3 regions of the Lonsdalea quercina genome follow, and region 2 is predicted to be linked to each of the others. Evidence: predicted binding sites of a transcription regulator. Region 2 holds the regulator's gene; each other region holds the start of a gene.

Region 1 (9,937 bases), on a different contig from region 2:
GCCGGTCATGCCGTCGGCCAGCGATGAAGAAAAAGTGAGTATCAACTCGGCATCGGCGGAGGAACTGGCCGATATTCTTAACGGCGTGGGTTTGAAAAAAGCGCAGGCTATCGTGAGTTATCGGGAGCAAAACGGTCCATTCACGCAGGTTGATCAGCTACAGGAAGTTCCAGGGATCGGTGCTTCACTGATTGAACGGAATCACACCCGGTTACGGCTCTGACGCTAAGTTAAAAAACGGATAGGTGAGTCGTTACGGGGGCGGAAACTTCTGTTCAGGAGATGACATTGGTTGAATGAAGCCCACAAAGCGGCTCTTGACGCAGGATGAAGTTAACCACAGAGAGATATCGTCATGGCGCTCGCTTTATTAAGCAATGAGTCTGGGCTGAGTTAATTAGCAGGAGTTGATGGTGGTTATCCGTGAGTTCGTCAATGGATAACCACCGGTCGGCAATGCGTTGGCGGAGTGAGTTACTTCAGCCCGGTTTTCTTGGACAGTGACGCTCTGACGCTTTCGGGGTTCTGCTGATACTGCTCTAGCCCTTTCTGGCGCAGATGGCAAGCGGCACATTGACCACAGCCGTCGCCTTTGATGCCGTTGTAACAGGTCAGTGTATGGTGACGAATTGTGTCTAGCTGCTGGTAGTAGTCGGCCAACGCCCAGGTTTCGGCTTTGTCCAGCCACATCAGCGGCGTAAGAAAACGGATATCTTTGGCTAATCCGAGCGCGACGCCTTCGTTAAGTGCTTTGACGAACTCGTCGCGGCAGTCCGGGTAGCCGGAAAAGTCGGTTTCGCAGACGCCGGTAATCACCGTATCGGCGCCGACCTGATAGGCGTAGATGGCGGCCAGCGTGAGAAAAAGGATGTTGCGACCGGGAACGAACGTGCTAGGAAGACCGTCCTGGTTCTCGTCGAAGTCCGGCACGGGAATGTTGTCCCGCGTTAGGCTGCTGACAGCGAGTTCATTCAGCAAACGAACGTCCAACACTTTGTGGGCGCAGGCGCCCAAGCGTTGAGCTAGTTCGGCAGCTACGTCGATTTCAGCCCGATGTCGCTGTCCATAATCGAACGTCACGCAGTGCACGTGATCGTATTGCTTGAGAGCCTGTATTAAGCAGGTTGTGGAATCCTGTCCACCGCTAAAAACAACTACTGCGCTTGTCATGCTGGTTCACCTCAATGAGCAGGGGGCCGTAGATACAGACTACGGTTTAACATGTCACGAAGGGGATATGGTAACTCAAATCCGTCCTCGCTTCAGCGCAGTAAATGACATCATACGGGACAAGGCGATAGGCTATTCTGCTGCGGTTCCGAGGCAAGTTGCCGGATGTAAGGCGCCAGATTACCGATGTGCGCCGCTACCCACTCAGGGTTGAAATAGGTATCCAGATAGCGCTCGCCACTGTCGCACAGCAGCGTCACAATGGCGCCTTGCCGCCCTTCGGATTTCATTTTTTCGGCTAGCTGCAACATGGCCCAGACATTGGTGCCGGTCGAAGGACCGACTTTACGGCCAATAACGCTCTCCAGCCAGAGTAAGGTCGCCACGCTGGCGGCGTCAGGCACTTTAATCATCTCGTCTATCACACTGGGAATGAAAGACGGTTCGGCCCGCGGGCGGCCAATACCTTCGATTCTGCTGCTGCAATCTGCGGTCAGCGTTCGATCCTGCTGATGATAGCAGTCGTAAAACACGGAGTTCTCGGGGTCGGCAACCACCAATTTCGAATCCAGGCCTTTATAGCGAATATAACGCCCGAGGGTCGCTGAGGTTCCACCGGTGCCCGCGCTCATCACCAGATAATCAGGAACCGGGAAAGGCTCTCTGGACATCTGGTGATAAATGCTGTCGGCGATATTGTTGTTGCCCCGCCAGTCAGTCGCCCGCTCAGCGTAGGTAAACTGATCCATATAATGGCCGTTAAGGTCGCGGGCCAACTGCTCCGATGCCGCGTAGATCTGTCCTGACTGCTCAACGAAGTGGCAACGGCCGCCATAAAACGTAATTTGCTCAATTTTACGTTTCGCTGTGCAAGCAGGCATTACGGCTATGAACGGCAGCCCCAGCAGGCGGGCGAAGTAAGCTTCGGAGACGGCGGTACTGCCGGAGGAGGCTTCGATGATCGTCGTGCCTTCCTTGATCCACCCGTTGCTGAGGCCAAACAAAAACAGTGAGCGTGCCAGCCGGTGTTTAAGGCTCCCGGTAGGATGAGTACTCTCGTCTTTCAGATAAAAAAAGATGCCGGGGTAGGCGGGTAGCGTCAGGCGCATGAGATGCGTGTCGGCGGAACGTTGAAAGTCAGCTTCAATCGCGCTGACGGCATTTTTTACCCATAAGTTGGTCATAAGGGAACTTCCGTTGTTTCTGAAGGATACGCTTAGATTACCGTGGTCATGAGGAAAAAATATTGCATAATTTTCTTTATTTGGCCTAAATAGTGGAAAATTTTTCTATGGTTATTCCACATGCTAGATAAAATCGATCGCACGTTGCTCTCTCTCCTTCAACATGATTGTACGCTTTCGCTGCAAGCATTGGCTGAGGCTGTCAATCTTACATCGACACCTTGTTGGAAAAGGCTGAAGCGTCTGGAAGAGTCTGGGTATATCAAGGCGCGTGTCGCTCTGCTGGATAACGAGCGGCTAGGACTGGGCTTAACGGCATTTGTGCTTTTGAAAACTCAGCAACACAACAGCGACTGGTATCGAGACTTCTGCCGTTTCGTTTCCGATATGCCCGAAGTGTTGTCTTTTTATCGCATGGCCGGTGAGTATGATTATCTGATGCAGGTTCGGGTAGAGGATATGAAAAACTATGACAACTTCTACAAGCGTCTCGTCAACGGTATTCCCGGTTTGGTGGACGTCACGTCCAGCTTTGCGATGGAAGAGATTAAACATACAACGGCATTGCCGATTAAGGTCTAAATTTATCCATCAGGGCAATCATGTATACTATTGTTCTGCCCGAAATAATAATGATGCTACTAGCTTTGGAATGAAGACCGCGTGAGACTTTTTGTTCAACTAGGATGGTATTTCCGCCGTGAATGGAAGCGTTATCTGGGGGCGGTGATCCTCTTAATCGTTATCGCAATACTGCAATTGCTGCCTCCGGCTCTTGTCGGGATTGTTGTCGACGGCGTAACGCAACATAAGATGCCTGCCGCTACCGCGATGGGGTGGATTGGGCTTATGGCGTTGTCCGCGGTTCTGACCTACCTGCTGCGATATTTCTGGCGCGTTTTGTTGTTTGGCGCGTCTTATCAACTGGCGGTGGAATTACGTGGAGACTTTTATCGTCAGCTGAGCCGTCAGCATCCTGCCTTTTATCTACGTCACCGCACCGGAGACTTAATCGCGAGAGCCACCAATGACGTCGACCGAGTGGTGTTTGCCGCAGGTGAAGGCGTGCTGACGTTTGTCGACTCTCTGATGATGGGATGTGCCGTACTGGTGGTAATGTGCACACAACTCAGCTGGCAGCTGACGTTGCTGTCGTTGGCACCGATGCCAATCATGGCCGTCATTATCAAACACTACGGCACGCAGTTGCACCACCGCTTCAAAGCCGCTCAGGCCGCGTTCTCTATGCTGAATAACCAGACGCAGGAAAGCTTGACCAGCATCCGCATGATCAAATCGTTCGGACTGGAAGATTATCAGTCTCAGCGTTTCGCCGAAGTCGCTGCCGACACAGGGGCCAAAAACATGCGAGTGGCACGCGTGGATGCGCGGTTCGACCCAACAATTTATATTGCTGTCGCATTGTCTAATCTGCTGGCGATTGGAGGCGGGAGTTGGATGGTAATCCATGGGACGATGACGTTGGGCGAACTGACCAGTTTCGTCATGTATCTGGGCCTGATGATTTGGCCGATGCTGGCGTTGGCCTGGATGTTGAATATCGTGGAACGCGGCAGCGCTGGGTACAGCCGTATCCGTCAGCTCTTGTCTGAGAAGCCGGTGGTGCTCGACGGTGCTCAGTCTTTGCCGGACAAGCCCGGAACGCTGGCGGCAGATATCCAGACATTCCACTATCCGCAGCATAGTCAGACTGTGCTGCATGACGTCAGTTTCAGGCTGCAACCTGGCAGAATGCTGGGGCTATGTGGCCCCACCGGTTCAGGGAAAAGCACGCTGATCGCTTTGTTGCTGCGTTCCTTTGACGTGGAGAACGGGCGGATTTCTTATCATGACCTCCCGCTCAAGAGCCTTCGTCTGGATGACCTGAGGCGCCGGTTTGCCGTCGTTGGACAAACACCGTTCCTGTTTGCCGATACGGTCGCGGGCAATATCGCCTTGGGCCGTCCGGATGCGACGGAAGCGCAAATTCAGGAAGCGGCGCGTCTGGCTCATGTTCATGACGACATTCTGCGTTTGCCGCAGGGATACAAGACAGAGGTGGGCGAGCGCGGCGTCATGCTATCCGGTGGACAGAAGCAGCGAATCGCCATCGCCCGTGCGCTCCTATTGGAGGCTGAGGTGCTGGTGCTGGATGATGCCCTGTCTGCCGTGGACGGACGCACCGAACACGAAATATTGAACAACCTACGTGAGTGGGGTGAAAGGCGCACGCTGATTATCAGCGCACACCGGCTTTCCGCCTTGGTCAACGCGGATGAAATCCTCGTGCTGCAACAGGGCCAAGTGGCGCAGCGCGGCAATCATCAGTCGTTGTCACAGGAATCAGGTTGGTATCGGGATATGTATCGTTATCAGCAACTCGAAGCCGCATTGGACGAGCCGACGTCGCTTGAGGAGGTCAAAGGTGAGTAATTCACATCCGCTCTGGCCGACGCTGAAACGTCTGCTGGCCTATGGGTCACCCTGGCGCAAGCCGCTGGCGGTAGGCATGGTGATGCTCTGGGTTGCGGCGGCGGCTGAAGTCGCAGGACCAATACTCATCAGTTATTTTATCGACCATCTCGTCTCAAAAGGGCAGTTCCCGCTGATGTTGGCCAGCGGTTTGGCGGCAGTTTACGTGTTGCTGCAACTTCTCGCCGCATCACTGCACTACCTGCAATCGTTGACCTTTAATCGGGTTGCGGTGGGCGTCGTACAACAATTGCGCATCGATGTGATGGACGCCGCATTACGTCAACCGCTGTCGACGTTCGATACCCAGCCTGTCGGGCAACTGATTTCCCGGGTGACGAATGATACGGAAGTGGTCCGGGATCTCTACGTGATGGTGGTGGCGACGGTGCTGCGTAGCGCTGCGCTTATCAGCGCCATGCTGGTGGCGATGTTCAGCCTTGATTGGCGTATGGCGCTCGTCGCGCTAACCATTTTTCCTGCTGTGATGGTGGTGATGGTGATTTACCAGCGCTATAGCACGTCAATTGTACGCCGTGTGCGTAGCTATCTGGCGGATATCAACGATGGCTTCAACGAAGTCATCAATGGTATGAGCGTCATTCAGCAATTTCGTCAGCAGGCGCGGTTTGGTAAACGCCTGAGTGAGGTCAGCCAAAAGCACTATCTGGCGCGAATGCAAACGCTGCGTCTGGAGGGGTTCCTGTTACGTCCGCTGTTGAGCCTGTTTTCTGCGCTGGTGTTGTGCGGACTCCTTCTGCAGTTCGGTTTCAGCTCGGTCGGCTCGGTGGGTGTCGGCGTGTTGTATGCTTTCATCAACTACCTTGGTCGGCTTAACGAACCTTTGATTGAGCTAACGACTCAGCAGTCGATGCTTCAGCAAGCCGTCGTGGCCGGCGAGCGTATTTTCGCGTTGATGGATGGTAAGCGTCAGGATTATGGCGACGATTTAGATCCCCTGACTAGCGGACGCATCGATATCGACGACGTGACCTTCTCATACCGCGGCGGCAAGCCGGTATTGAGTAACATCAACCTGCAGATCCCTGATAAGGGATTTGTCGCATTGGTGGGCCATACCGGCAGCGGCAAAAGTACGCTGGCGAACCTGCTGATGGGGTATTACACCCCCGAACACGGTGTTATTCGGCTGGATCAGCGTCCGCTGCCGACGTTGTCTCATCAGGTTCTGCGCAGCAATGTGGCGATGGTTCAACAGGACCCGGTAGTCCTGGCGGATTCTGTCTATGCCAACATCACGTTGGGCCGTGATATTGATGAAGAAAGTGTGTGGCGCGTGTTGGATATGGTGCAAATGGCTGAGCTGGTCAGGAATATGCCCGAGGGGATTCACAGTCGCATCGGCGAACAGGGCAATAACCTTTCCGTGGGGCAAAAGCAGCTGCTTGCGCTCGCGCGCGTGCTGGTAAATTCGCCGAAAGTGCTGATTCTCGATGAAGCGACGGCCAATATCGACTCAGGGACAGAGCAGGCTATCCAGAAGGCGTTACGCCTAATCCGCGCGCAAACTACGCTGGTGGTTATTGCTCACCGTTTATCCACGATCGTCGAGGCGGACAATATTCTGGTGCTTAACCACGGCGAAATGGCCGAGCAGGGGACACACTCGCAACTGCTGGCCCAGCAAGGGCGCTATTATCAGATGTATCAGCTACAACTGGCAGGGCAGGCCCTTGCAGAGTCAAACGTTACGATATTGCTGAGATGACTTCCTAAACTCCCTCAAAACTTCGCCTGATTTTCGGCACGCACCATAACCTAGCAGACATTTTCCTGCTCTTAGGGTAAGGCGCACTGGAATCAGGCGTTGCGCACTAAAATGGTGCGCTGGATATGTGCGCTTTGATTCCTGATAGTCCATTCTTTATTCAAGCCCGGTTTGCGCGATACGCGCATTCATCATCTTTCACCGCTTTTCCCTCGTCTAATCATTTATGGCACATCAATTGCTTTCAATGATGGCGTATAGACATTTGATAGTGACGGCGCAGGCCTGAACTTAACGGGTTAGGGGGATGAGAATGAAATTGGTGACTGTGGTAATCAAACCGTTCAAGCTGGAAGACGTGCGCGAAGCCCTTTCTTCCATTGGTATTCAAGGCCTTACCGTAACAGAGGTAAAGGGATTCGGACGGCAAAAGGGCCATGCGGAACTGTACCGTGGCGCGGAATACAGCGTCAATTTCTTGCCTAAAGTAAAAATAGATATCGCTATCGCCGAAGATCAGCTCGATGAAGTGATCGATGTGATCAGCAAAGCCGCCTACACCGGCAAGATTGGCGACGGTAAAATCTTTGTCGCCGAACTACAGCGCGTCATTCGCATCCGTACCGGCGAAACAGATGAAGCTGCACTATAACAACTACCTGATTTAGCCTTATAAATAGGGATGAATGAAATGAAGAAACTATCCTTCTTGTCTGGTCTGGGTACCGTAGCCATGTTACCGGCATGCGCCTTGGCTGAGACTGCAGCACCAGTGATCGATAAAGCCGATAACGCTTTCATGATGATTTGTACCGCTTTAGTGCTTTTTATGACCATTCCTGGCATCGCACTGTTTTACGGCGGTCTGATTCGTTCCAAAAACGTGCTGTCTGTACTGTCTCAAGTGGTGGTTGCTTTCGCGCTGGTTTGTCTGTTGTGGGTTATCTATGGTTACAGCGTTGCGTTCAGCTCCGGCAACGAATTTTTCGGCAGCCTGAGTAACTTCATGCTGAATGGCATTGATATCAACTCTCAGAACGGCACGTTCTACCAGTACATCCACGTCGCTTTCCAAGGCTCCTTCGCGTGCATTACTGTTGGCCTGGTGATTGGTGCTCTGGCGGAGCGTATTCGCTTTTCCGCAGCACTGATTTTTGTGGTTCTGTGGCTGACATTGTCCTACCTCCCAATGACTCACATGGTGTGGGGCGGCGGCTATCTGGCCGCAGACGGGGCGCTTGATTTCGCCGGGGGCACGGTAGTGCACATCAACGCCGCGGTTGCGGGGCTGGTTGGCGCAACCTTGCTGGGTAAACGCGTCGGCTTCGGCAAAGAAGCGTTCAAACCCCATAACCTGCCGATGGTGTGCATCGGAACCGCTATTCTGTATATCGGCTGGTTCGGCTTCAACGCGGGTTCCGCTAGCTCAGCCAACAATATCGCGGGTCTGGCATTTTTGACCACGGTGATCGCTACGGCGGCAGCGATTCTGGCCTGGGTCGTCGGCGAATGGGTTCTGCGTGGCAAGCCTTCTCTGCTGGGCGCGTGCTCCGGCTGTATCGCAGGTCTGGTTGCCATTACGCCTGCGGCGGGTACGGTTGGCGTTGGTGGTGCGATGATCATCGGTTTTGCGGGCGGCTTCGCTGGCCTGTGGGGCGTAACCGTGTTGAAACGCTGGCTGCGTGTTGACGATCCATGCGACGTCTTCGGCGTTCACGGCGTCTGCGGTATCGTCGGCTGCATTTTGACGGGCGTCTTCACCTCGTCTTCGCTGGGCGGCGTGGGGTACGCGGAAGGCGTCACCATGGCTCATCAGGTTTGGGTTCAGCTGTTCAGCGTGATCGTTTGTATCATATGGTCTGGCGTGGCCGCATTCATTGCCTTCAAAATCGCTGATATGGCTGTGGGTCTTCGCGTACCGGAAGAGCAAGAACGTGAAGGGCTGGATGTTAACAGCCACGGCGAAAACGCTTACAACCAATAATCAGTATCCCGGGGCGTGTAATACACGCCTCGACCGGAAAAAACCACCCGTGAGTTTGCTGCGGGTGGTTTTTTTATTGGGGTAATTACAAGGAAGAGCGGCTACGCGCTGTGTCGCCGGATAACGCCTTCTTGCATGCTGGAGGCAACCAGCACGCCTTCTCGGGTGTAGAACTGACCTCGAACCAACCCTCTGGCGCCGGAGGCCGATGGGCTGTCGACGGCATAAAGCAGCCAGTCATCCATACGGAATGGTCGGTGGAACCACATCGCGTGATCGATAGTGGCCACCTGCATGTTGGGTTCGAGAAAACCAACGCCGTGAGGTTGGAGCGCCGTTAGCAGACAGTTGCAGTCGGAGGTATATCCCAAAAGGTATTGGTGAATGCGTTCATCGTCAGCCAACTTACCGTTAGCTCGGCACCAGACATGGCGGATTGGTGGCTCAACTTCTCCTTTCAGCGGGTTATGGAATTTTACCGGCCGCATTTCGATAGGACGTTGTTTGGTAAGCATCTCTTTCAACTGAGGCGGCAGCAAATGAGCCAGGCTCTGAGCTATGTCTTGCTCTGAAGGCAAGTTTTCGGGCATCGGCACCTGCGGCATCACGCTCTGGTGTTCAAACCCCGGCTCGGGTCGCTGAAATGAGGCGGTCATATGAAAAATAGGGCGGCCGTTCTGAATGGCATCTACGCGTAGGGTACTGAAGCTCTTGCCTTCTCGTAAGGTAGTAACCTGATAGATAATGGGCTTTTGACTGTCTCCTGGCAAAAGAAAGTAACAGTGAAAAGAGTGCACGCTACGTTTTTCGGAAACCGTCTGTTTCGCCGCCGAAAGCGCCTGACCGACAACCTGGCCGCCAAAGACCTGTCTCAGTCCTAACTCCTGACTTTGACCACGAAATAAACCTCCCTCGATTTTTTCCAGATTCAGCAAATCGAGAAGCTGTTGTAATGCCTGACTCATCATTATCAGCCTTGTCGCTAGTACGCTATGTTGCGGGTCCTGGTGCGATAACCACGGGACCCCACTTTTTGTTTTGGTCCTTTATGTCATCCCTTATGAAAATACCAAGATATTGAACCATAATTAAAACGCCGAGTGGTTCTTGCTACTTAGCGGTCATCGGTTTTCGCCGAAGGCCATATAAATGATAAAGGGAGACTTACCAAATGAAATTATGGCATATCTTGGGCGGTATCATGGTATCGATCGGCTTGGTTGGGTGTGCGGATAAAAGTGATAGTGGTGTAGCTCCGGACGTCAGAGGTCCTATTCCGGCGAGTGGCAGCTATCTACCCGGCATTGCTCAGCCTTCCGTGACCGGCACGGTGAATATTCGACAAAAAATAGCACTGCCAGCGGATGCCGAATTAACAGTGACTGTTTCAGATGCCTC
Region 2 (9,937 bases):
CGTAGCGCTTGTCGATCGCCATCGTAACGCGCGGCAGGTAGGTGTTAGGATCCAACTCGATACTGTCCACCCGACCGATGACGACGCCGCCGACTTTCACCGGCGAACGCGTTTTCAGTCCGCCGATGTTATCGAATGTCGCCGATAAACGGTACGTCTGCTGGTGTCCCAGCGTGTTCAGATCGGCGACCTTCAGACAGATAAAAATGATGGCGCCCAGCGCAATAAGCATAAACACGCCGACCCAGATTTCATGTTTCTTCGTTTGCATCACTTAGTTCCCAAACATCAGTGCTGTCAGCAAAAAATCCAATCCCAGAACCGCCAGCGATGAATGCACGACGGTTCGCGTCGTTGCACGGCTGATGCCCTCCGACGTCGGGATGGCGTCATATCCGTTAAACAGGGCGATCCAGGTCACGGTGATCGCAAAGGCGAGACTTTTCAGCATGCAGTTTACGATATCCAGTCGCCATTCGACCGCCCCTTGCATCGCCGACCAGAAAAAACCGCTGTCGATGCCTTTCCAATCCACGCCGACCAGCGCGCCGCCCCAGATCCCCACGGCGACGAAAATCACCGTCAGTAATGGCATCGTAATCACACCAGCCCAGAATCGCGGCGCGACGACGCGGCGCAATGGATCTACCGCCATCATTTCCATGCTGGACAGCTGCTCCGTAGCCTTCATCAATCCGATTTCCGCCGTCAGGGCAGACCCGGCGCGACCGGCGAACAGCAGCGCGGTCACCACCGGTCCCAGCTCGCGCAGCAGCGACAGCGACACCATCATGCCGAGACTGGCCTCCGCGCTATAGGTCGTTAGGACCAGATAGCCCTGCAGCCCCAGCACCATACCGATAAAGAGGCCGGACACCATGATGATCAACAGCGATTGCACCCCCACGCTGTAGAGCTGACGGCGCAGCAACGGCCACTGCCTGGCCGGTTCCGGTTTCCCCACCAACGCATTGAACAGCATGAGTCCCGCACGTCCGAACGACATACAAACGCTGATGCCGACGCGTCCAAAAGACGCTAATGCCTGAAATAGCATGAATACATTAACTCCCAGCTTTCAACAGTTCGCGTGTGTAATCTCCCGCAGGATAGCGGAAAGGCACCGGCCCATCGGCGATACCGTCGAGGAACTGACGCACGCGCGGGTCGGCGTTGTGTTGCAAATCGTCCGGCGAGCCCTCAGCGACGACGCGCTGGTCAGCGATGATATAAGCATAATCCGCAATGCTCAGCACTTCGGGGACGTCGTGGGAAACCACAATACAGGTGACACCGAGCGCATGATTGAGTTCATCGATCAGTTTGACCAGCACGCCCATCGTGATGGGATCCTGCCCGACGAACGGCTCGTCGAACATGATGAGCTGCGGATCGAGCGCGATAGCCCGCGCCAGCGCCGCCCGCCGCGCCATGCCGCCGGATAATTCGGACGGCATCATAGAGGCGGCTCCGCGCAGCCCTACCGCTTCGAGCTTCATCATCACGATAGTATGCAGTAATTCCGGCGGAAGCTGGCTGTGTTCCCGCAGCGGCCAGGCGACGTTGTCAAACACATTGAGATCGGTAAACAGCGCGCCGGATTGAAACAGCATGCTCATTTTTTTACGGGCTTCGTACAGCCCGGAACGAGAAAGCGCAGGAATATTTTCGCCGTCGAACCAGACTTCGCCCTGATCCGGCGGCAGCTGGCCGCCAATCAGGCGCAGCAGCGTGGTTTTGCCGATGCCGGACGGCCCCATGATGGCCGTCACTTTGCGTTGAGGGACGTTCAGGGAAATATCGCTAAAAATCTGCCGATTCCCCCGGCGAAAACTGAGCCCTCGAACTTCAACCAGGTTAGAGACTTCGGGATTCATCATGTGTTTCCTTTCCGACTGCGCGTTCGGCGCAGTCATCAGCATTTAGACCGTACGTTGCACCGCCCTTCAACGCCGGATGACGCATCGGGCATTCACTGTGACAAACGGCCATCACTTATTCGTGACCAAAGTTGCCATTGGTTTTACTTTTTCACACTACACAGTCAAAATTAGCGCCAAAGATGAAAAATGATTTTTTTTATTCACTCTTCGTCCCAAAAATACTGGTTTGTGCGCCAATAAACCGGTGATTATACCTGAATAAAGGACGCTGCATGCTTTTTGCGACAGTACTCTTGATTGTTGGTTTGATTCTGCTGGTTTATGGTGCCGACCGTCTGGTTTACGGCGCCGCCGTATTGGCCCGCGCCTTCGGTATTCCGCCGATAGTGATCGGCATTACCATTGTGGGACTGGGTACCTCGTTGCCGGAACTGATGGTCTCGGTCAACGCGGCGATGAATCACCAGATCGATATGGCGGTGGGCAACGTGCTCGGCTCCAATATCGCCAACATCCTGCTAATCCTCGGCAGCGCCACGTTGATTCGTCCGCTGACCTTCCATTCGGTGCTGGTGCGCCGGGAACTGCCGCTGATGTTAATCGTCACCGCGTTGTGCGGAGTGTTGCTGTACGACCATGCCCTCAGCCGACTGGATGGCGTAATACTGTTGCTGGCCGCCACGATCTCCATCACGCTGATACTGCGCATGGCCCGCACGGCCCAACGAGCGGGGGTTGATAGCCTAACGCGCGAGCAGATGGATGAGCTGCCTCGAGACAATAACGCTGCCGTCGCCTTGCTGTGGCTGGTACTGGGCGTCATTATTTTGCCGATGGCGACCCGCATCGTCGTGGACAATGCCACCGTGATCGCCCGCAGCTTCAATATCAGCGAATTGACCATCGGTCTGACGGTGCTGGCTATCGGCACCAGCCTGCCTGAACTCGCCACCGCAATCGTCGGCACGCTGAAGAAAGAGGACGACATTGCGCTCGGCAACCTGATCGGTTCCAACATTTTTAACATCGGCATTGTATTGGGCGTACCGGCGCTGCTTTCTCCCGGCGCGTTGAACCCACTGGCATTCAGCCGCGACTATTGGGTGATGCTAGGGGCCAGCGTACTGCTGGCGGCACTATGCCTACGCCAGAAACGGTGCATCGGTCAGGGCGCGGGCGCGCTATTGCTGTGCGCGTTTATCGCTTACCTCACCGTGCTGTTCTTTTTTTCATAGCCGGGCCTTAACGGCCACGCAGGACGTTTTACATGTCACACTTTGAGCTACCCTCCGATTTCGATTTCCAGAGCGCAGGGAAACAGGTTTTATCCATTGAGCGCGAAACGTTGGCGCAATTGGATCAATATATTGATGATAATTTTACCCGCGTCTGCGAGATGATTTTCCGCTGCACGGGCAAAGTCGTCGTGATGGGAATGGGAAAATCCGGTCATATCGGCTGCAAGATCGCCGCCACTTTCGCCAGTACCGGAACCCCGTCTTTCTTCGTGCATCCCGGCGAGGCCAGCCACGGCGATCTGGGAATGATTAGCGCTCAGGATATTGTTATCGCCATCTCCAACTCCGGCGAATCCCATGAGATCCTGGCCCTGATCCCCGTACTCAAACGTCTGCACGTCCCGTTGATCTGCATGACCGGCAATCCCGAAAGCACCATGGGAAAAGCCGCCGACCACCATCTCTGCATTCATGTCTCGCAGGAAGCCTGCCCGCTGGGCTTGGCCCCTACCTCCAGCACAACTGCTACGCTGGTAATGGGCGACGCGATTGCCGTGGCGCTGCTACAGGCCCGAGGATTTACCGCGGAGGACTTCGCGCTGTCCCATCCGGGCGGAGCACTTGGCCGCAAACTGTTACTGCGGGTGAACGATATCATGCACAGCGGCGACGAAATCCCCAGCGTTCCTCGCGATGCCTCCCTGCGCGACGCGTTGTTGGAGATCACCCGTAAGAATCTGGGAATGACCGCCATCTGCGCTCCTGACGGCACTATCGAGGGAATATTCACCGATGGCGACCTGCGCCGTATATTCGATCTGAATATCGATCTGAACAGCGCGCGCATCGTCGACGTCATGACCGCCGGCGGTATCCGCGTCACGTCGCAAATGCTGGCCGTGGATGCGTTGAACCTGATGCAATCGCGTCATGTGACGGCACTGATGGTCGCGCAAGACGATCGCCTGGTCGGCGTCGTGCATATGCACGACATGCTGCGTGCAGGTGTGGTTTAATCCAGCCACGCCGTCACCCCTGAATTGACCCAACGACTTCAACCCGGCTGTAAACCAAGGACAAGCGTGAAATGAGTGAAACCCCGCCGAATACCGAGACCTGCTACGGCCCTGTCGCCGGCGTAGCGATGGACAAGGCCCGAGAAATCCGACTGCTCATCTGCGACGTGGACGGTGTTCTGTCCGACGGCCTAATCTACATGGGCAATCAGGGCGAAGAGCTGAAAACGTTCAACGTTCGGGACGGCTACGGTATCCGCTGCCTGCTGACGTCTGACATTGACGTCGCCATTATCACCGGTCGTTCAGCCAAGCTCTTGGAAGACCGCTGCAAGACCCTGGGGATTTCTCACCTATATCAGGGACAGTCTGATAAGCTTTTGGCCTTCCGCGAGCTGTTGGATAAACTGGCGCTTGAGGCCCATCAGGTCGCCTATATCGGCGACGATTTGATCGACTGGCCGGTGATGGCGGAAGTCGGACTGAGCGTCGCGGTGGCGGATGCCCATCCGCTGCTGTTGCCCCGCTCGGATTATGTGACGCGCACCGCAGGCGGGCGCGGCGCCGTACGCGAGATTTGCGACCTGATTTTACAGGCGCAGGACAAGCTGGAGTTCGCTAAAGGGTTGTCGATATGAATAAAACAAAGCGCTGGCTGACCGCCCTGCTGGCCCTGATCGCACTGGTGTTGATCGGCCTGAATCTGACCGGTACCAACGATGACGCAACGCCTGCCGTGTCGGAGAGCAACGCGCCGACCTATACCACTCAGCAAAACCTCACCGTGGTGTATGACCCAACGGGAAAACTGGCCTACAAGCTGGTGACTGAAAAAGCCGAATATTACGAAAATGACCAGTTGACCTGGTTCACCCAGCCGGTGGCCACGATGTACAACGAATTAGGCGTCGCCACCTGGTCAGTCCGCTCGGATCGGGCCAAACTGACTAAGGACCGCATGCTGTATCTGTACGGCCATGTCGAGATGAACAGTCTGACGACAGATTCGCAGCTGGAACGGGTCAAAACAGAGAATGCCCAGGTAAACCTGGTCACCCAGGATGTCTCATCCGATGATGAGGTCACGCTTTACGGTGCCAGCTTTACCTCCAATGGTTTGAAAATGCGCGGAAATCTGCGCAACAAGACAGCAGAGTTGATCGAAAAGGTAAAAACCTCCTATGAAATTCCAAAAAATCAATAAAGCACTGCGCTACACGCTGATCGCCAGCTCGCTGTTTTCCGCCAGCATGCCGGTATTGGCGCTGACCGGCGATACCGATCAGCCGATTCATATCGACTCCGACCAGCAGTCGTTAGACATGCAGGGCAACGTCGTCACATTTACCGGCAATGTCATCGTCACGCAAGGATCGATCAAGGTTCAGGCGGACAAAGTCGTCGTCACCCGTCCACAGGGCCAGCAAGGCCGCGAAGTCATCGAAGGGTTTGGGAATCCGGCGACGTTCTACCAGATGCAGGACAACGGAAAGCCGGTCAAAGGCCACTCACAGAAAATGCGATATGAGCTGGATAAAGACAACGTCATCCTGACCGGCGACGCCTATCTGGAACAGCTGGACAGCAATGTCAAAGGCGACCGCATCACCTATCTGGTCAAGCAGCAGCAGATGGAAGCATTCAGCGATAAAGGCAAGCGCGTGACCACGGTGCTGGTGCCTTCTCAGCTGCAGGACAAAAATGGCCAGCGCACCGCCCCGGCCAAGGCCCCCAAACCGCAACAGCGAGCGACGCAATAACTCATGGCTACATTAATCGCAGAAAATCTGGCTAAGGCGTACAAAGGCCGCAAGGTTGTGGAAAACGTCAGCCTGAAAGTCAATTCCGGCGAAATCGTCGGCCTGCTGGGTCCGAACGGCGCAGGCAAAACGACCACGTTTTACATGGTCGTCGGCATCGTCCAGCGCGATGAAGGCCGCATCATTATCGACGACGATGATATCAGTCTGCTGCCGCTTCACGACCGCGCGCGCCGCGGCATCGGCTACCTGCCGCAGGAGGCGTCGATTTTCCGGCGGTTGAGCGTTTACGATAACCTGATGGCCGTGCTGCAAATCCGTAAGGATCTGACGCAGGAACAGCAGGCTGACCGCGCCAATGAGCTGATGGAAGAGTTTCATATTGCTCATTTACGCGATAGTCTGGGACAATCCCTCTCCGGTGGGGAGCGTCGTCGAGTGGAAATCGCCCGAGCGCTCGCAGCCAATCCTAAGTTCATCCTGCTGGATGAGCCTTTCGCCGGGGTGGACCCAATTTCGGTGATAGATATCAAGAAAATTATTGAACACCTCCGCGACAGCGGTCTGGGTGTCCTCATCACCGACCATAACGTCCGCGAAACGCTGGACGTCTGTGAACGTGCCTATATCGTCAGCCAGGGCCATCTCATCGCCCACGGAACACCGGCGGATATATTGGCCAACGAACAGGTCAAACGTGTCTATCTGGGCGAAGGCTTCCGACTCTGACGTCATATTTTTGTTCGTATTATCCAAGGGAAGTTAGCGCTATTTATGAAGCAAGGTTTGCAACTCAGGCTTAGCCAGCAACTGGCAATGACGCCACAGTTACAGCAGGCAATCCGCCTGTTGCAGCTGTCCACGCTTGAACTCCAGCAAGAAATTCAACAGGCGCTGGAAAGCAACCCCTTGCTGGAACAAACCGATCCCCACGAGGAGGTCGAGACGCAAGAAAGCAGCAGCAGCGAAGCGCTGGATACCCGGGAGGCGCTGGAGCAGAAAGAGATGCCCGACGAGCTGCCGCTGGACGCCGCCTGGGATGAAATCTATACGGCGGGCACGCCCTCCGGCACCAGCACCGACTACCGCGATGATGAGCTGCCGGTCTACCAGGGCGAAACCACACAATCCCTGCAAGACTATCTGATGTGGCAGGTGGAGCTGACGCCGTTCTCCGACACCGATGCCGCCATCGCCACCTCCATCGTCGACGCCGTCGATCCCACGGGTTACCTCACCGTTTCTCTGGAAGAAATCCGCGACAGCGTCGGTAATGAAGAGCTGACGATGGAAGAAGTGGAGGCCGTCCTGAAACGGGTACAGCGCTTCGATCCGGTGGGCGTCGCGTCGCGCGATCTACGCGAGTGTCTGCTAGTGCAGTTGTCCCAGTTCGACAATAAGATGCCGCGCTGGGAAGAAGCCAAGCTGATCGTCAGCGAATATCTCGACCTGTTGGCGAATCATGACTTCCGTACGCTGATTCGCGCCAGCCGTTTAAAAGAAGACGTGCTGAAAGAAGCCTTGGCCCTGATTCAATCCCTCGATCCGCGTCCGGGACAGTCCATCAACACCGGCGAGTCGGAATACGTGATCCCCGACGTTCTGGTGCGTAAAGTGCAGGACCAATGGTCCGTCGAACTCAATACCGACAGCGTACCGCGGCTGCAAATCAACCAACAATATGCCGCGCTGGGCAACAGCACGCGCAGCGACAGCGACGGTCAGTTCATTCGTAGTCACCTTCAGGAAGCCCGCTGGCTCATCAAAAGTCTGGAGAGCCGCAACGACACGCTGCTGAAAGTGACCCGCTGCATTGTCGAACAACAGCAGGCCTTCTTCGACCACGGCGAAGAGTACATGAAGCCGATGGTGCTGGCGGATATCGCCCAGGCAGTGGAAATGCACGAATCCACCATTTCTCGCGTCACGACGCAGAAGTTCCTGCACAGCCCCCGCGGCATCTTCGAACTGAAATATTTTTTCTCAAGCCACGTCAACACGGACAGCGGCGGAGAGGCCTCGTCTACCGCCATCCGGGCGTTGGTCAAAAAATTAATCGCTGCGGAGAATCCCGCCAAACCGTTGAGCGACAGCAAGCTGACCACTCTGCTTTCCGATCAGGGAATCATCGTGGCCCGGCGCACCGTCGCCAAATATCGCGAGTCTTTATCCATCCCACCGTCCAACCAGCGTAAACAACTGGTTTGACCTTGAACTGAGAAGGAAGACGCTATGCAGCTGAACATTACCGGACACCATGTTGAAATTACCGATGCCTTGCGCGAATTTCTCAATACGAAGTTTGCGAAGCTGGAACAATATTTCGATCGCATTAATCAGGTGTACGTAGTGCTGAAGGTGGAGAAAATTCAGCAGATTGCTGAAGCCACGATCCACGTCAGCGGCGGTGAGCTGCATGCCACATCGGAAGCGGAAGAGATGTATGCCGCCATCGATCTTCTCATCGACAAACTGGCGCGACAGTTAAACAAACATAAGGATAAACTGAAGCAGCACTGATTGTTCCCCCGCCTCCAGGCGCAGGGACCGAAAGGGCAGCCCTTTCGGTAGCTGGAGGCCCGAGTGTTGTCAGGTGAATACAAAATGAATAACGATTCCATTATGCAACTCAGCGCCGTACTTCGACAGGAGTGCACCCGCAACGCCGTGAGCTGCCAGAGTAAAAAGCGCGCTCTGGAAATCATCAGCGAACTCGCTGCGGCACAGCTCAATTTGCCCTCGCAGATTATTTTTGAAGCCATTCTGGCGCGTGAACGGATGGGCAGCACCGGTATTGGCAACGGTATTGCTATTCCTCACGGGAAGCTCGATAACGAGGACACATTGAGCGCCGTGGGCGTCTTCATCCATCTGGAGAAACCCGTCGCCTTTGATGCCATAGATAACCAGCCCGTGGACCTGCTGTTTGCCTTGCTGGTTCCCGCCGAACAATGTAAAACCCATTTAAATACGCTGGCGCTAGCCGCCAGACAGCTGTCGGATAAGGCGCTGTGCCGTCGGTTGCGGGGTGCGCAGAGCGACGAAGAGCTGTATCAGATCATGACCGAATCGGATAGCGACGAGCAGCCCTAAAATATCAGGGCGAAGCGCATCCAGACCAAGAAAATGAAACGACCGGACGCCGTGCGCCAACGCTCGCGTCCGGTAATCATTCCGGCCAAGGCCGGATGACTTACATAAGCTAACGGTGGCAGCGAGACCTTCACCATTCCGCTGCCTGAGGGGAGTCGTCAGATGGTGCTGATGATTGTCAGTGGTCGTTCAGGCTCGGGAAAATCCGTGGCCTTGCGCGCGCTGGAAGACATGGGTTTCTACTGCGTGGATAACCTGCCTGTGATTCTACTGCCGGATCTGGCCAATACCCTGGCCGCGCGGAACATCTCGGCGGCGGTCAGCATTGACGTACGTAATATGCCGGAAACGCCGGAAGTGCTGGAGCAGGCGCTGACCCGACTGCCAAGCAGTTTCTCGCCGCAGCTGCTGTTTCTGGACGCCGATCGCAATACGCTGATCCGCCGCTATAGCGACACTCGTCGCCTGCACCCGCTGTCCAGCCAGAACCTGTCGCTGGAAAATGCCATCGACGAAGAAAACAATCTGCTGGAGCCGCTGCGCTCCCGCGCCGATTTGATCATCGACACCTCCGAGATGTCGGTGCACGAATTGGCGGAGATGCTGCGCGCCCGCCTGTTGGGCAAGCGGGAACGCGAGCTAACGATGGTATTTGAATCATTCGGCTACAAGCACGGCATTCCTATCGACGCCGACTACGTGTTCGACGTCCGCTTCCTGCCAAATCCGCACTGGGATCCCAAACTACGCCCCATGACCGGGCTGGACAAACCCGTCGCGGCGTTTTTGGATCGCCATACCGAAGTGCACAATTTTATTTATCAAACGCGCAGCTACCTTGAGCTATGGCTGCCGATGCTGGAAACCAACAATCGCAGCTACCTGACCGTCGCCATTGGTTGCACCGGCGGTAAACACCGTTCGGTGTATATCGCCGAGCAGTTGGC
Region 3 (9,937 bases), on a different contig from region 2:
AATTCACCGAAAACTACGATGAATCCGCTTTTCTGCAAGCGGCCGCTCTTTACCCCGAGCGACCGCTTTCCCTGTATATTCACATCCCGTTTTGCCATCGTCTGTGCTATTTCTGCGGGTGCAACAAGCTGGTGACGCGTCAGCTGCACAAGGCGGACGAGTATCTGGATGTCCTTGAGCAGGAAATTCGTCAGCGAGCGCCCCTGTTCGCCGGACGTACCGTTACCCAGATGCATTGGGGCGGCGGAACCCCGACGTTTCTGAATGCAAGTCAGATTACCCGGTTAATGGCGCTTTTGCGCGAGCAGTTTACGTTTGATGCGCATGCTGAAATGTCGCTGGAGATAGACCCGCGCGAAATCGAGTTGGATATTGTTGATCACTTGCATCAGGAAGGGTTCAATCGCCTGAGCATGGGGGTACAGGACTTCAATAAAGAGGTTCAGCGATTGGTTAATCGTGAGCAAGACGAAGCCTTCATCTTTGCCCTGATCGAACGGGCCAAGGCGCTCGGGTTCACCTCAACCAATATCGATTTGATTTACGGTCTGCCGAAACAGACGCCGGAGAGTTTCGCCTATACGCTACAACGCGTAGCCGAGCTGGGTCCGCACCGATTGAGCGTGTTCAACTACGCCCATCTTCCGACGTTATTTGCCGCGCAGCGGAAAATTAAGGAAGCGGATTTGCCTGGCGCCGAGCAGAAACTGGATATTTTACAGCAGACCATTCATGACCTGACCGCCTCGGGCTACCAGTTCATCGGTATGGACCATTTTGCGCGTCCCGACGATGAGCTGGCGGTGGCTCAGCGCGAAGGGAAGCTGCATCGTAATTTTCAGGGTTATACGACACAGGGCGAGACCGATTTGCTGGGGTTGGGCGTCTCCGCGATTAGTATGATCGGTGATAGTTATGCTCAGAATCAGAAGGTCTTGAAGGACTACGACACACAAGTCCAGACCCAGGGCAATGCGCTGTGGCGGGGTGTGAAATTGACGCGAGATGATTGCCTCCGCCGGGACGTCATTAAAACGCTGATCTGCAATTTTCGGCTGAGCTATTCTGCGATAGAAGCCGAATATCAGATTGATTTCGAGAATTATTTCTCTGAGGATCTGATATTGCTGAAGCCGATGGTGGCAGATGGTCTGATCGAGGTGACGTCGCGGGAGCTGGTGGTGACGCCAAAAGGACGCTTGCTGATCCGTAATATTTGCATGTGTTTCGACATCTACCTGCGCAGTAAGATGCGAAGTCGCCAGTTCTCACGGGTGATTTGAACTTTTGATAGAAATAGAAACAGCCGCAATGCGGCTGTTTCTATCTTTCCTGCCAGCGTAAATCCACAACGCTATGTGGGTTCCGGGTTCAGCTAAAAAAGTTAATCAAGGCGGCACACAAAACGGCTGCGATGGCTGTCTGCGGGGAGTGTCCCACCGCATTGCCCATTTCAGCGCCGTGTGACAACGCCGAAAAAAGTGATTCCAACATGGTTACATTCTCCTGTCTGCGCAGCGATCATACTGCTAGTGATGATCATGTAAAGTATAAACTTGCGGCAATAATCTCTGCGCTGAGATGTCTCTTTTCCGCTCCACTGACAGGCTATGAAAGCCGGTAAGACGAGTGGTCATGGGACTACTCCATCCCTAATTCTTTCAGTTTGCGCGTGAGCGTATTACGCCCCCAGCCCAACAAGCGAGCTGCTTCCTGTTTATGCCCCTGGGTATGACGCAACGCAGTCGTCAGCAACGTTCTTTCCATCTCTGGCTGGGCTTCCGCCAACAGGTTTTGATGACCGGAACGTAGCGCCCGGTCAGCCCATTGCGCCAGCAGGGTCGCCCAACTGTCTGGCTGAACATGTACCGTGGCGTCAGGCGCGGTGGTTTCAAACAGCTCTGGTGGTAAGTCCTGGATCAGTACTTCCTGACCCGCGGCCATGACGGTCAACCAGCGGCAAGTATTTTCCAACTGGCGGACGTTGCCGGGCCATGGCAGACGCGTGAGCGCCGCTTCCGTCTCTGGGTGCAGGTTCTTCGGTTCGACACCCAGCTCCTTGGCGGTGGCTTGTAGGAAGTAGCGTGCAAGACGTGGAATATCTTCTCGGCGCTCTCGCAGCGGGGGGAGATGTACGCGAATCACGTTCAGACGGTGGAACAAATCTTCGCGAAATTTTCCTTCCTGTACTCGCAGCTCCAGATTCTGATGGGTCGCCGCAATAATCCGGACATCGACTTTGACCGCCGCATAACCGCCTACGCGGTAGAACTGCCCATCGGCCAGCACACGCAGCAGTCGCGTCTGCACGTCCAACGGCATGTCGCCGATTTCATCCAGAAACAGCGTGCCGCCATCGGCCTGCTCGAAACGCCCCTGACGGATCTGATTTGCACCGGTGAAGGCGCCTTTTTCATGACCGAATAGCTCTGACTCGATCAAATCCTTAGGGATTGCGGCCATGTTCAGCGCAATGAAGGGCGCTTTGGCGCGAGGGCTGTGGCGATGCAACGCATGCGCGACCAGCTCTTTACCTGTGCCGGACTCCCCGTTGATCAAGACGCTGATGGAGGAGCGTGAAAGACGGCCAATGATCCGGAAAACATCCTGCATCGCGGGCGCTTCCCCGATGATATCCGTCGTCGGCCCGCTGATGGGCTGATTACGAACCGGTTGTTGCTGTTCCATATAGTGGCTGATGGCGCGTTCGACCAGCGCCACCGCCTCATCAATATCGAACGGTTTGGGCAGATAATCGAAGGCACCCTGCTGATAGGCGCTGACGGCCGCATCTAAATCGGAGTGCGCTGTCATGATAATGACCGGTAGCATGGGGTGGCGCTGTTTAATCTGTTGCAGCAAAGCCAGCCCATCCATTCCCGGCATACGAATATCGGAAAGCAATACGTCCGGGGTTTGCGTAGATAATGCGTTTAATGCTTGATTTCCGTTATCAAACGTTGCGCAGGTTAAGCCGGCTCCTGTGAGCGCGCGTTCGAGCACCCAGCGGATGGAGCTATCGTCGTCGACAATCCAGACTATCCCTCGTTGCATCATGGACCTCACTGGCGGATGGGCAGATAGACCGAAAATTCGGTGTGACCTGGCCAACTGTTAAATTCAATTTTACCGGAGTGTTGATCGATAAGATTACGGGCGATCGACAGCCCTAGTCCGGTGCCCCCTTCACGTCCGCTAACCATCGGATAAAACAGGGTATCTTGCAAATGGGCGGGGACGCCCGGACCATCGTCTGCAATGTCGATACGGGCCACTAAACGATAGCGCACGCCGTGCAGCGTCAACTGGAAAGCGGTACGGGTACGGATCGTGATGGAGCCGCCTTCTTCTCCCAACGCCTGCAAAGCATTGCGGGTGATGTTCAGCAAGACCTGTTCAATTTGATCCGGGTCGTGCATCAGTTCCGGCAAGCTGGGATCGTAATCTCTGACCAGCGTGACGTTATTGGCCTTTTCCAGCGAAACTAGCTGGAAGATGCGCTCCGCGACCTGATGGATACTTTGCGTGACGTGCAGCCCGGGCTGTTGCGGTCCTAACAAGCGATCAACCAGATTACGCAGGCGATCCGCCTGTTCGATAATGACTTTGGTATATTCCGTCAGCGATGGGTCGGGCAGCGCTTTGGATAATAGTTGCGCCGCGCCGCGCAGGCCTCCCAGCGGGTTTTTAATCTCATGAGCAAGGCCGCGAACCAGATCTCGCGCCGCCAGCTGCTGAGCGTGTTGCAACTGCTCCTGACTGAGTTTGCGCTGGTTATCCATCGGCGCCATTTCCATCAGAATATAATCATTCTGAATACGCTGTGCCGTCAGCGACATGATATGGGCTCTGCCATCCACCACGATGGTGACTTCGTTATCGGTAAATCCCTGTCCGGAGTTAAGGCTGTCCAACATCAGGTCAATATTGAGCGAAAAATAGCCGAGCAGTTCAGGCAATGGCGTACCCGACAGCTTTCGCGAGCTTTGCGCCAGCAGTTGTTGCGCCGCTGGGTTGGAATAATGGATCGCCAGATTTTTATCTAGCAATAAGATGCTATTAATTAATGAATTGAGGATCTGCCCAGCATCGGGCAGCGTGCCTGTTGCCATAACGCAGACTCCTGCACTTTTTTAGTGCGTCACATTCTGGATTGATAAATATCGCTTAGCAAACGTACGATGTCGCGCGGAGAAAAAAGCCCATCCGAAGATGGGCTGAAAAGTTTCCACGGCAACAAAATAAACTAGAAATTTTGTCGGCGACGGCAGCTTCAACATCGTTATTATTCGGGCTGCCGTCGTTGCACGAATAATTACACGCTGTAGTACAGTTCGAACTCGACCGGGTGCGGAGTCATACGTACGCGGTCGTTTTCCGCACGACGCAGTTCAATGTAAGCATCGATAGAGTCTTCGGTGAATACGCCGCCGCGGGTCAGGAACTCACGGTCTTCGTTCAACGCATTCAGCGCTTCTTCCAGTGACCCTGCTACGGTCGGGATTTCACTCGCTTCTTCCGGCGGCAGATCGTACAAGTTCTTATCCATGGCATCGCCAGGGTGGATCTTGTTGATGATTCCGTCCAGGCCAGCCATCAGCAGTGCGGTGAAAGCCAGGTACGGGTTGGCTGCCGGATCCGGGAATCGAACTTCGATACGACGCGCTTTCGGGCTAGCGACCACCGGAATACGGATGGATGCAGAACGGTTACGCGCGGAGTAAGCCAGCATGACCGGTGCTTCATAGCCTGGAACCAGTCGTTTGTACGAGTTGGTCGCCGGGTTGGTCAGGGCGTTGATGGCTTTCGCATGTTTGATCACGCCGCCGATGTAGTACAGCGCCATTTCGGACAGACCGCCGTATTTATCGCCGGAGAACAGATTCACGCCGTCTTTGGACAGAGACATGTGGCAGTGCATACCGGAGCCGTTGTCGCCGAACATCGGTTTCGGCATGAACGTTGCTGTTTTACCGAAAGCATGTGCGACGTTGTGGACAACGTATTTGTAAATCTGAATTTCGTCGGCTTTCTTGGTCATGGTGTTGAAGCGGGTGGCTACTTCGTTCTGACCTGCTGTCGCTACTTCGTGGTGATGCGCCTCAACCACCAGCCCCATCTGCTCCATGGTCAAACACATGGTGGAACGGATGTCCTGAGAAGAGTCGACCGGGGGAACCGGGAAGTAGCCGCCTTTGACGGACGGACGGTGGCCTTTGTTGCCGCCTTCATATTCTTTGCTGGAGTTCCAGGCGCCTTCGATATCGTCGATAGTGACATGGGAGCCGGAGATGCTGCTGCCGAAGCGAACGTCATCAAACAGGAAAAACTCGGGTTCTGGCCCGAACAGTACGGTATCCGCGATACCGGAAGAACTCAGAAAATCTTCTGCGCGTTTGGCGATGGAGCGCGGATCGCGATCGTAGCCCTGCATCGTGCCTGGTTCGAGGATGTCACAACGGATGATCAGCGTAGACTCTTCGTAGAACGGGTCGAGAATGGCGGTCGTGACGTCAGGCATTAACACCATGTCTGATTCGTTGATGCCTTTCCATCCGCCGATAGAAGAACCATCGAACATTTTGCCGTCTTCGAAAAAATCTGCATCTACCTGATGGGAAGGGATCGTGACGTGCTGCTCTTTACCTTTAGTATCGGTGAAACGAAGGTCGACGAATTTCACCTCATGTTCTTTCAGCAGCGTCAAAACGTGTTCAACTGACATACTTGGTTCTCCCGGGTTATATCAATTATCGTCGTGGAACGAATATCGTTGTGGAATGTTGTTGTGACCGTACGTAGACTATAGCTAAATCTGTGCCAACTTTAGTATTTGTGCCTGAAAGCCCATTCTCTGGTTTCCTAAGTGGTCTTGGACTGCACCAATATAGTAATCTGCACCAAAATAGTGCTTTATTTTGCATTGTTAGCACCATATTGGTGCTTATCAATGTGTTTGCTGCGAAATTGCACCGTGAAAGGGATTACAACCCCTCAATGTGAGGTTGTTTGCAAGAGATGTTTGTGATCCTGTTTAGTCCCTCGATTAATCCGTGTACAATAGCGCGCTATTTCTAAATGCCTGAGGCAAAGCTGTGATCGAAAATTTGCGTAACATCGCTATTATTGCGCACGTTGACCATGGGAAAACCACCCTGGTCGACAAGCTGCTACAACAGTCCGGTACGTTCGATGAACGTAGTGAAGCCACCGAACGTGTTATGGACTCCAACGATTTGGAGAAAGAGCGCGGGATCACCATCCTCGCTAAAAATACCGCCATCAATTGGAAAGACTATCGCATCAACATCGTTGATACCCCAGGACACGCCGACTTCGGCGGTGAGGTAGAACGTGTTATGTCGATGGTCGACTCGGTGCTACTGGTCGTTGATGCAATGGATGGCCCGATGCCGCAGACCCGTTTCGTGACCAAAAAAGCCTTTGCCAATGGTCTGAAGCCGATCGTGGTCATCAACAAAGTTGACCGTCCGGGCGCACGCCCTGACTGGGTTGTCGATCAGGTGTTCGACCTGTTTGTAAACCTGGATGCCACTGATGAGCAGTTGGACTTCCCGATCGTTTACGCTTCCGCGTTGAACGGTATTGCTGGTCTGGATCACTCCGATATGGCCAGCGACATGACGCCGCTGTTTGAAGCGATCGTCGAACACGTCGACGCGCCGAAAGTTGACCGTGACGGCCCGCTGCAGATGCAGATCTCCCAGCTGGACTACAACAACTACGTGGGTGTTATCGGTATCGGCCGTATTAAGCGCGGCATGGTTAAGCCTAACCAGCAGGTCACTATCATCGACAGCGAAGGCAAAACCCGCAACGGTAAAGTCGGTAAAGTCCTGGGCCACATGGGTCTGGAGCGTATCGAATCCACGCTGGCGGAAGCGGGTGACATCATCGCTATCACCGGTCTGGGCGAGCTGAACATTTCCGATACCATCTGCGATCCGGCGAACGTCGAAGCGCTGCCTGCGCTGAGCGTCGACGAACCGACCGTAACCATGTTCTTCTGCGTCAACACGTCTCCTTTCTGCGGTAAAGAAGGGAAGTTTGTGACGTCGCGTCAGATCCTTGAACGTCTGAACAAAGAGCTGATCCACAACGTTGCACTGCGCGTTGAAGAGACTGATGATGCGGATGCTTTCCGCGTATCCGGTCGTGGTGAGCTTCACCTGTCTGTCCTGATTGAAAACATGCGTCGTGAAGGCTTCGAAATGGCCGTTTCGCGTCCGAAAGTTATCAACCGCGTGATCGACGGTCGCAACCAAGAACCGTTCGAAAACGTGACGCTGGATATCGAAGAACAGCATCAGGGCTCCGTCATGCAGGCGATGGGTGAGCGTAAAGGCGACGTCAAAGACATGGTTCCAGATGGCAAGGGCCGTATTCGTCTCGACTACGTTATCCCAAGCCGCGGTCTGATCGGTTTCCGTACCGAGTTCATGACCATGACGTCGGGTACGGGTCTGCTGTACTCCACGTTCAGTCACTACGACGACGTGCGTCCGGGCGAGATCGGTCAGCGTCAGAACGGCGTACTGATCTCCAACGGTCAGGGTAAAGCGGTCGCGTTTGCCCTGTATGGCCTGCAGGACCGCGGTAAATTGTTCCTGGGACACGGTGCCGAAGTTTATGAAGGCCAGATCATCGGTATCCATTCACGCTCCAACGACTTGACCGTGAACTGTTTGACCGGTAAGAAACTGACCAACATGCGTGCATCGGGTACGGACGAAGCGACGACACTAGTACCACCGGTCAAGATGACTCTGGAGCAGGCTCTGGAATTTATCGATGACGACGAACTAGTCGAAGTTACGCCGACGTCTGTCCGTCTGCGTAAACGTCACCTGACTGAAAACGACCGCCGCCGCGCGGGTCGCTCGAGCAAAGAAGGGTAAGCGCCTTTTCTGTAACGACGGTCTCGTTTTAGAAAAAGCCAGCCAGCGAAAGCTGACTGGCTTTTTTAATTCAATTTCATTCAGTTACCCTCATGACACAGCGTGAGCCCACACCTGCTGACGGTGTATTCGGCCTCCGATCTTCTCTGTTCAGTTCTCCCTTTTACCGTTACAGTGAAAGCCTACCGACTCATCAGGAGGACCTATGTTGTATATCTTTGATTTGGGGAATGTCGTCATTGATATCGATTTTAGACGGGTGTTGGGAGTATGGAGCAACCTGAGCGGTATCCCCCTGGCTAGCCTGAGCGAACGCTTCGTTATGGGGCATGCATTCGAACAGCACGAGCGCGGCGAGATCGATGATGAGGCATTTGCTGCTCAGTTGTGCCACGAAATGGGGATTGCCCTCAGCTTTGAGCAATTTGCCGCGGGCTGGGAATCCATCTTTATCGGGGTGCGTCCTGAAGCGCTGGATATCATGAAGCAATTGCGGCGAGACGGTCAGCGGGTTGTGGTGTTGTCCAATACCAACCGACTGCATCATCAGCAGTGGTCTACGCTCTATCCCGAAATAGAACAGGCCGCCGACCGACTGTATTTATCTCAGGAGCTGGGTATGCGCAAACCGGATGCGGCAATCTACGAGTATGTGCTGCAGCAGGAAGGCTGCCGGGCCGAGGATGCCATCTTCTTCGATGATAATGCGGACAACGTCACCGCTGCATCCGCGTTGGGCATCCATGCTATTCAGGTCAACGATCGTCAGGTTCTGACGGACTTCTTTTCTTCTCAGTCCGCCGTGGTGAATGAATAGCGCCAGGCAGTTTCGATTCGGCATCAGACAGGAGCAGCAACGTTTTTATGATTGGGTTAATTCAGCGCGTCTCCAGCGCCAGCGTCACCGTGGACAACGAAATTATTGCGAAAATTGATGCGGGATTGCTGGTATTGCTGGGCGTTGAGCAGGGCGATGACGAAAAAAACGCCGCGCGGTTATGCGAACGGGTGATCGGGTACCGAATTTTTGGTGATGAGCAGGGCAAGATGAACCTTAACGTGAGTCAGGCCGGCGGCAGCCTGCTGGTGGTGTCGCAGTTTACACTGGCGGCCGACACACAAAAGGGGATGCGTCCCAGCTTTTCCCGCGGAGCGGCACCTGCCGAGGCGGATCGGTTGTATCAATACTTTATCGGTCAATGCCGGGAACGGGGCGTTGTCACGGAAACCGGCCGTTTTGCCGCCGATATGAAGGTTGAACTCGTCAATGACGGGCCGGTGACCTTCTGGCTACAGGCATAAAACGGATCGCTTCTCTTGGTTAACTGAGGCTGTGTATGTATCACTTGAGAGTGCCGGAAAGCGCTGAAGAGCTGGAAGCCTACTATCAGTTCCGCTGGGAGATGTTGCGTAAGCCGTTGCGACAGCCAATGGGATCTGAGCGCGACGCTTATGATTTGCTGGCGCATCATCAGACCGTGGTTGATGAGCAAGGGCGACTAGTGGCAGTCGGGCGACTCTACATTAATGCCGATAATGAAGCCTCTATCCGTTTTCTGGCAGTTCACCCTGCCGTGAGAAGTAAAGGGTTGGGCACTTTGCTGGCGATGGCGCTGGAGTCGGTGGCGCGCCAGGAGGGGGCCAAGCGCGTGGTGTGCAGCGCCCGCGAAGAGGCGAAGGCGTTTTTCGGCAAATTAGGGTTTGTGGATCAGGGCGAGGTCACGACGCCGCAGACTACGCCCATTCGACATTTCCTGATGATCAAACCGGTGGCGACGCTGGATGATATTTTGCATCGCCCAGACTGGTGCGGTCAGCTGCAGCAGGCTTGGCACGATCATATTCCGCTGAGCGAAAAGATGGGTGTGCGCATCAGCCAGTACACCGGCAAGAAATTTATCACCACGATGCCGGAAGCCGTCAATCAAAACCCCCATCACACCATCTTCGCCGGCAGCCTGTTTTCGCTGGCGACCCTAACCGGCTGGGGGCTTATTTGGCTCTTGCTGCGGGAGCGT

Evidence for each region. Region 2 encodes sigma-54, which starts transcription at its own class of promoters, with help from an activator protein. Its sites were predicted from a motif close to GTTGGCACANNTTTCGCTNT; they were not measured.
Region 1: the regulator sigma-54 is predicted to act here: its motif matches at 6,781-6,800, upstream of glnK (P-II family nitrogen regulator).
Region 3: the regulator sigma-54 is predicted to act here: its motif matches at 5,806-5,825, upstream of glnA (glutamate--ammonia ligase).

Annotation. Positions count from the first base shown of each region.
Region 1 covers NZ_FNQS01000001.1:407,744-417,680, reverse strand. The annotation lists gene BLU64_RS01895 (ComEA family DNA-binding protein) at 1-223, shown strand, start outside; gene queC (7-cyano-7-deazaguanine synthase QueC) at 475-1,170, opposite strand; gene BLU64_RS01885 (PLP-dependent cysteine synthase family protein) at 1,281-2,354, opposite strand; gene BLU64_RS01880 (Lrp/AsnC family transcriptional regulator) at 2,475-2,936, shown strand; gene BLU64_RS01875 (SmdA family multidrug ABC transporter permease/ATP-binding protein) at 3,018-4,787, shown strand; gene BLU64_RS01870 (SmdB family multidrug efflux ABC transporter permease/ATP-binding protein) at 4,780-6,555, shown strand; gene glnK (P-II family nitrogen regulator) at 6,869-7,207, shown strand; gene amtB (ammonium transporter AmtB) at 7,247-8,539, shown strand; gene tesB (acyl-CoA thioesterase II) at 8,641-9,504, opposite strand; gene BLU64_RS01850 (YbaY family lipoprotein) at 9,711-9,937, shown strand, end outside.
Region 2 covers NZ_FNQS01000008.1:51,391-61,327, reverse strand. The annotation lists gene mlaD (outer membrane lipid asymmetry maintenance protein MlaD) at 1-271, opposite strand, end outside; gene mlaE (lipid asymmetry maintenance ABC transporter permease subunit MlaE) at 275-1,057, opposite strand; gene mlaF (phospholipid ABC transporter ATP-binding protein MlaF) at 1,065-1,877, opposite strand; gene BLU64_RS12000 (calcium/sodium antiporter) at 2,156-3,118, shown strand; gene kdsD (arabinose-5-phosphate isomerase KdsD) at 3,151-4,137, shown strand; gene kdsC (3-deoxy-manno-octulosonate-8-phosphatase KdsC) at 4,209-4,775, shown strand; gene lptC (LPS export ABC transporter periplasmic protein LptC) at 4,772-5,341, shown strand; gene lptA (lipopolysaccharide ABC transporter substrate-binding protein LptA) at 5,319-5,897, shown strand; gene lptB (LPS export ABC transporter ATP-binding protein) at 5,901-6,626, shown strand; gene rpoN (RNA polymerase factor sigma-54) at 6,672-8,105, shown strand; gene hpf (ribosome hibernation promoting factor) at 8,130-8,417, shown strand; gene ptsN (PTS IIA-like nitrogen regulatory protein PtsN) at 8,502-8,990, shown strand; gene rapZ (RNase adapter RapZ) at 9,153-9,937, shown strand, end outside.
Region 3 covers NZ_FNQS01000010.1:14,529-24,465, forward strand. The annotation lists gene hemN (oxygen-independent coproporphyrinogen III oxidase) at 1-1,283, shown strand, start outside; gene BLU64_RS17270 (YshB family small membrane protein) at 1,372-1,494, opposite strand; gene glnG (nitrogen regulation protein NR(I)) at 1,642-3,054, opposite strand; gene glnL (nitrogen regulation protein NR(II)) at 3,063-4,112, opposite strand; gene glnA (glutamate--ammonia ligase) at 4,316-5,725, opposite strand; gene typA (ribosome-dependent GTPase TypA) at 6,096-7,919, shown strand; gene yihX (glucose-1-phosphatase) at 8,125-8,736, shown strand; gene dtd (D-aminoacyl-tRNA deacylase) at 8,784-9,221, shown strand; gene fabY (fatty acid biosynthesis protein FabY) at 9,257-9,937, shown strand, end outside.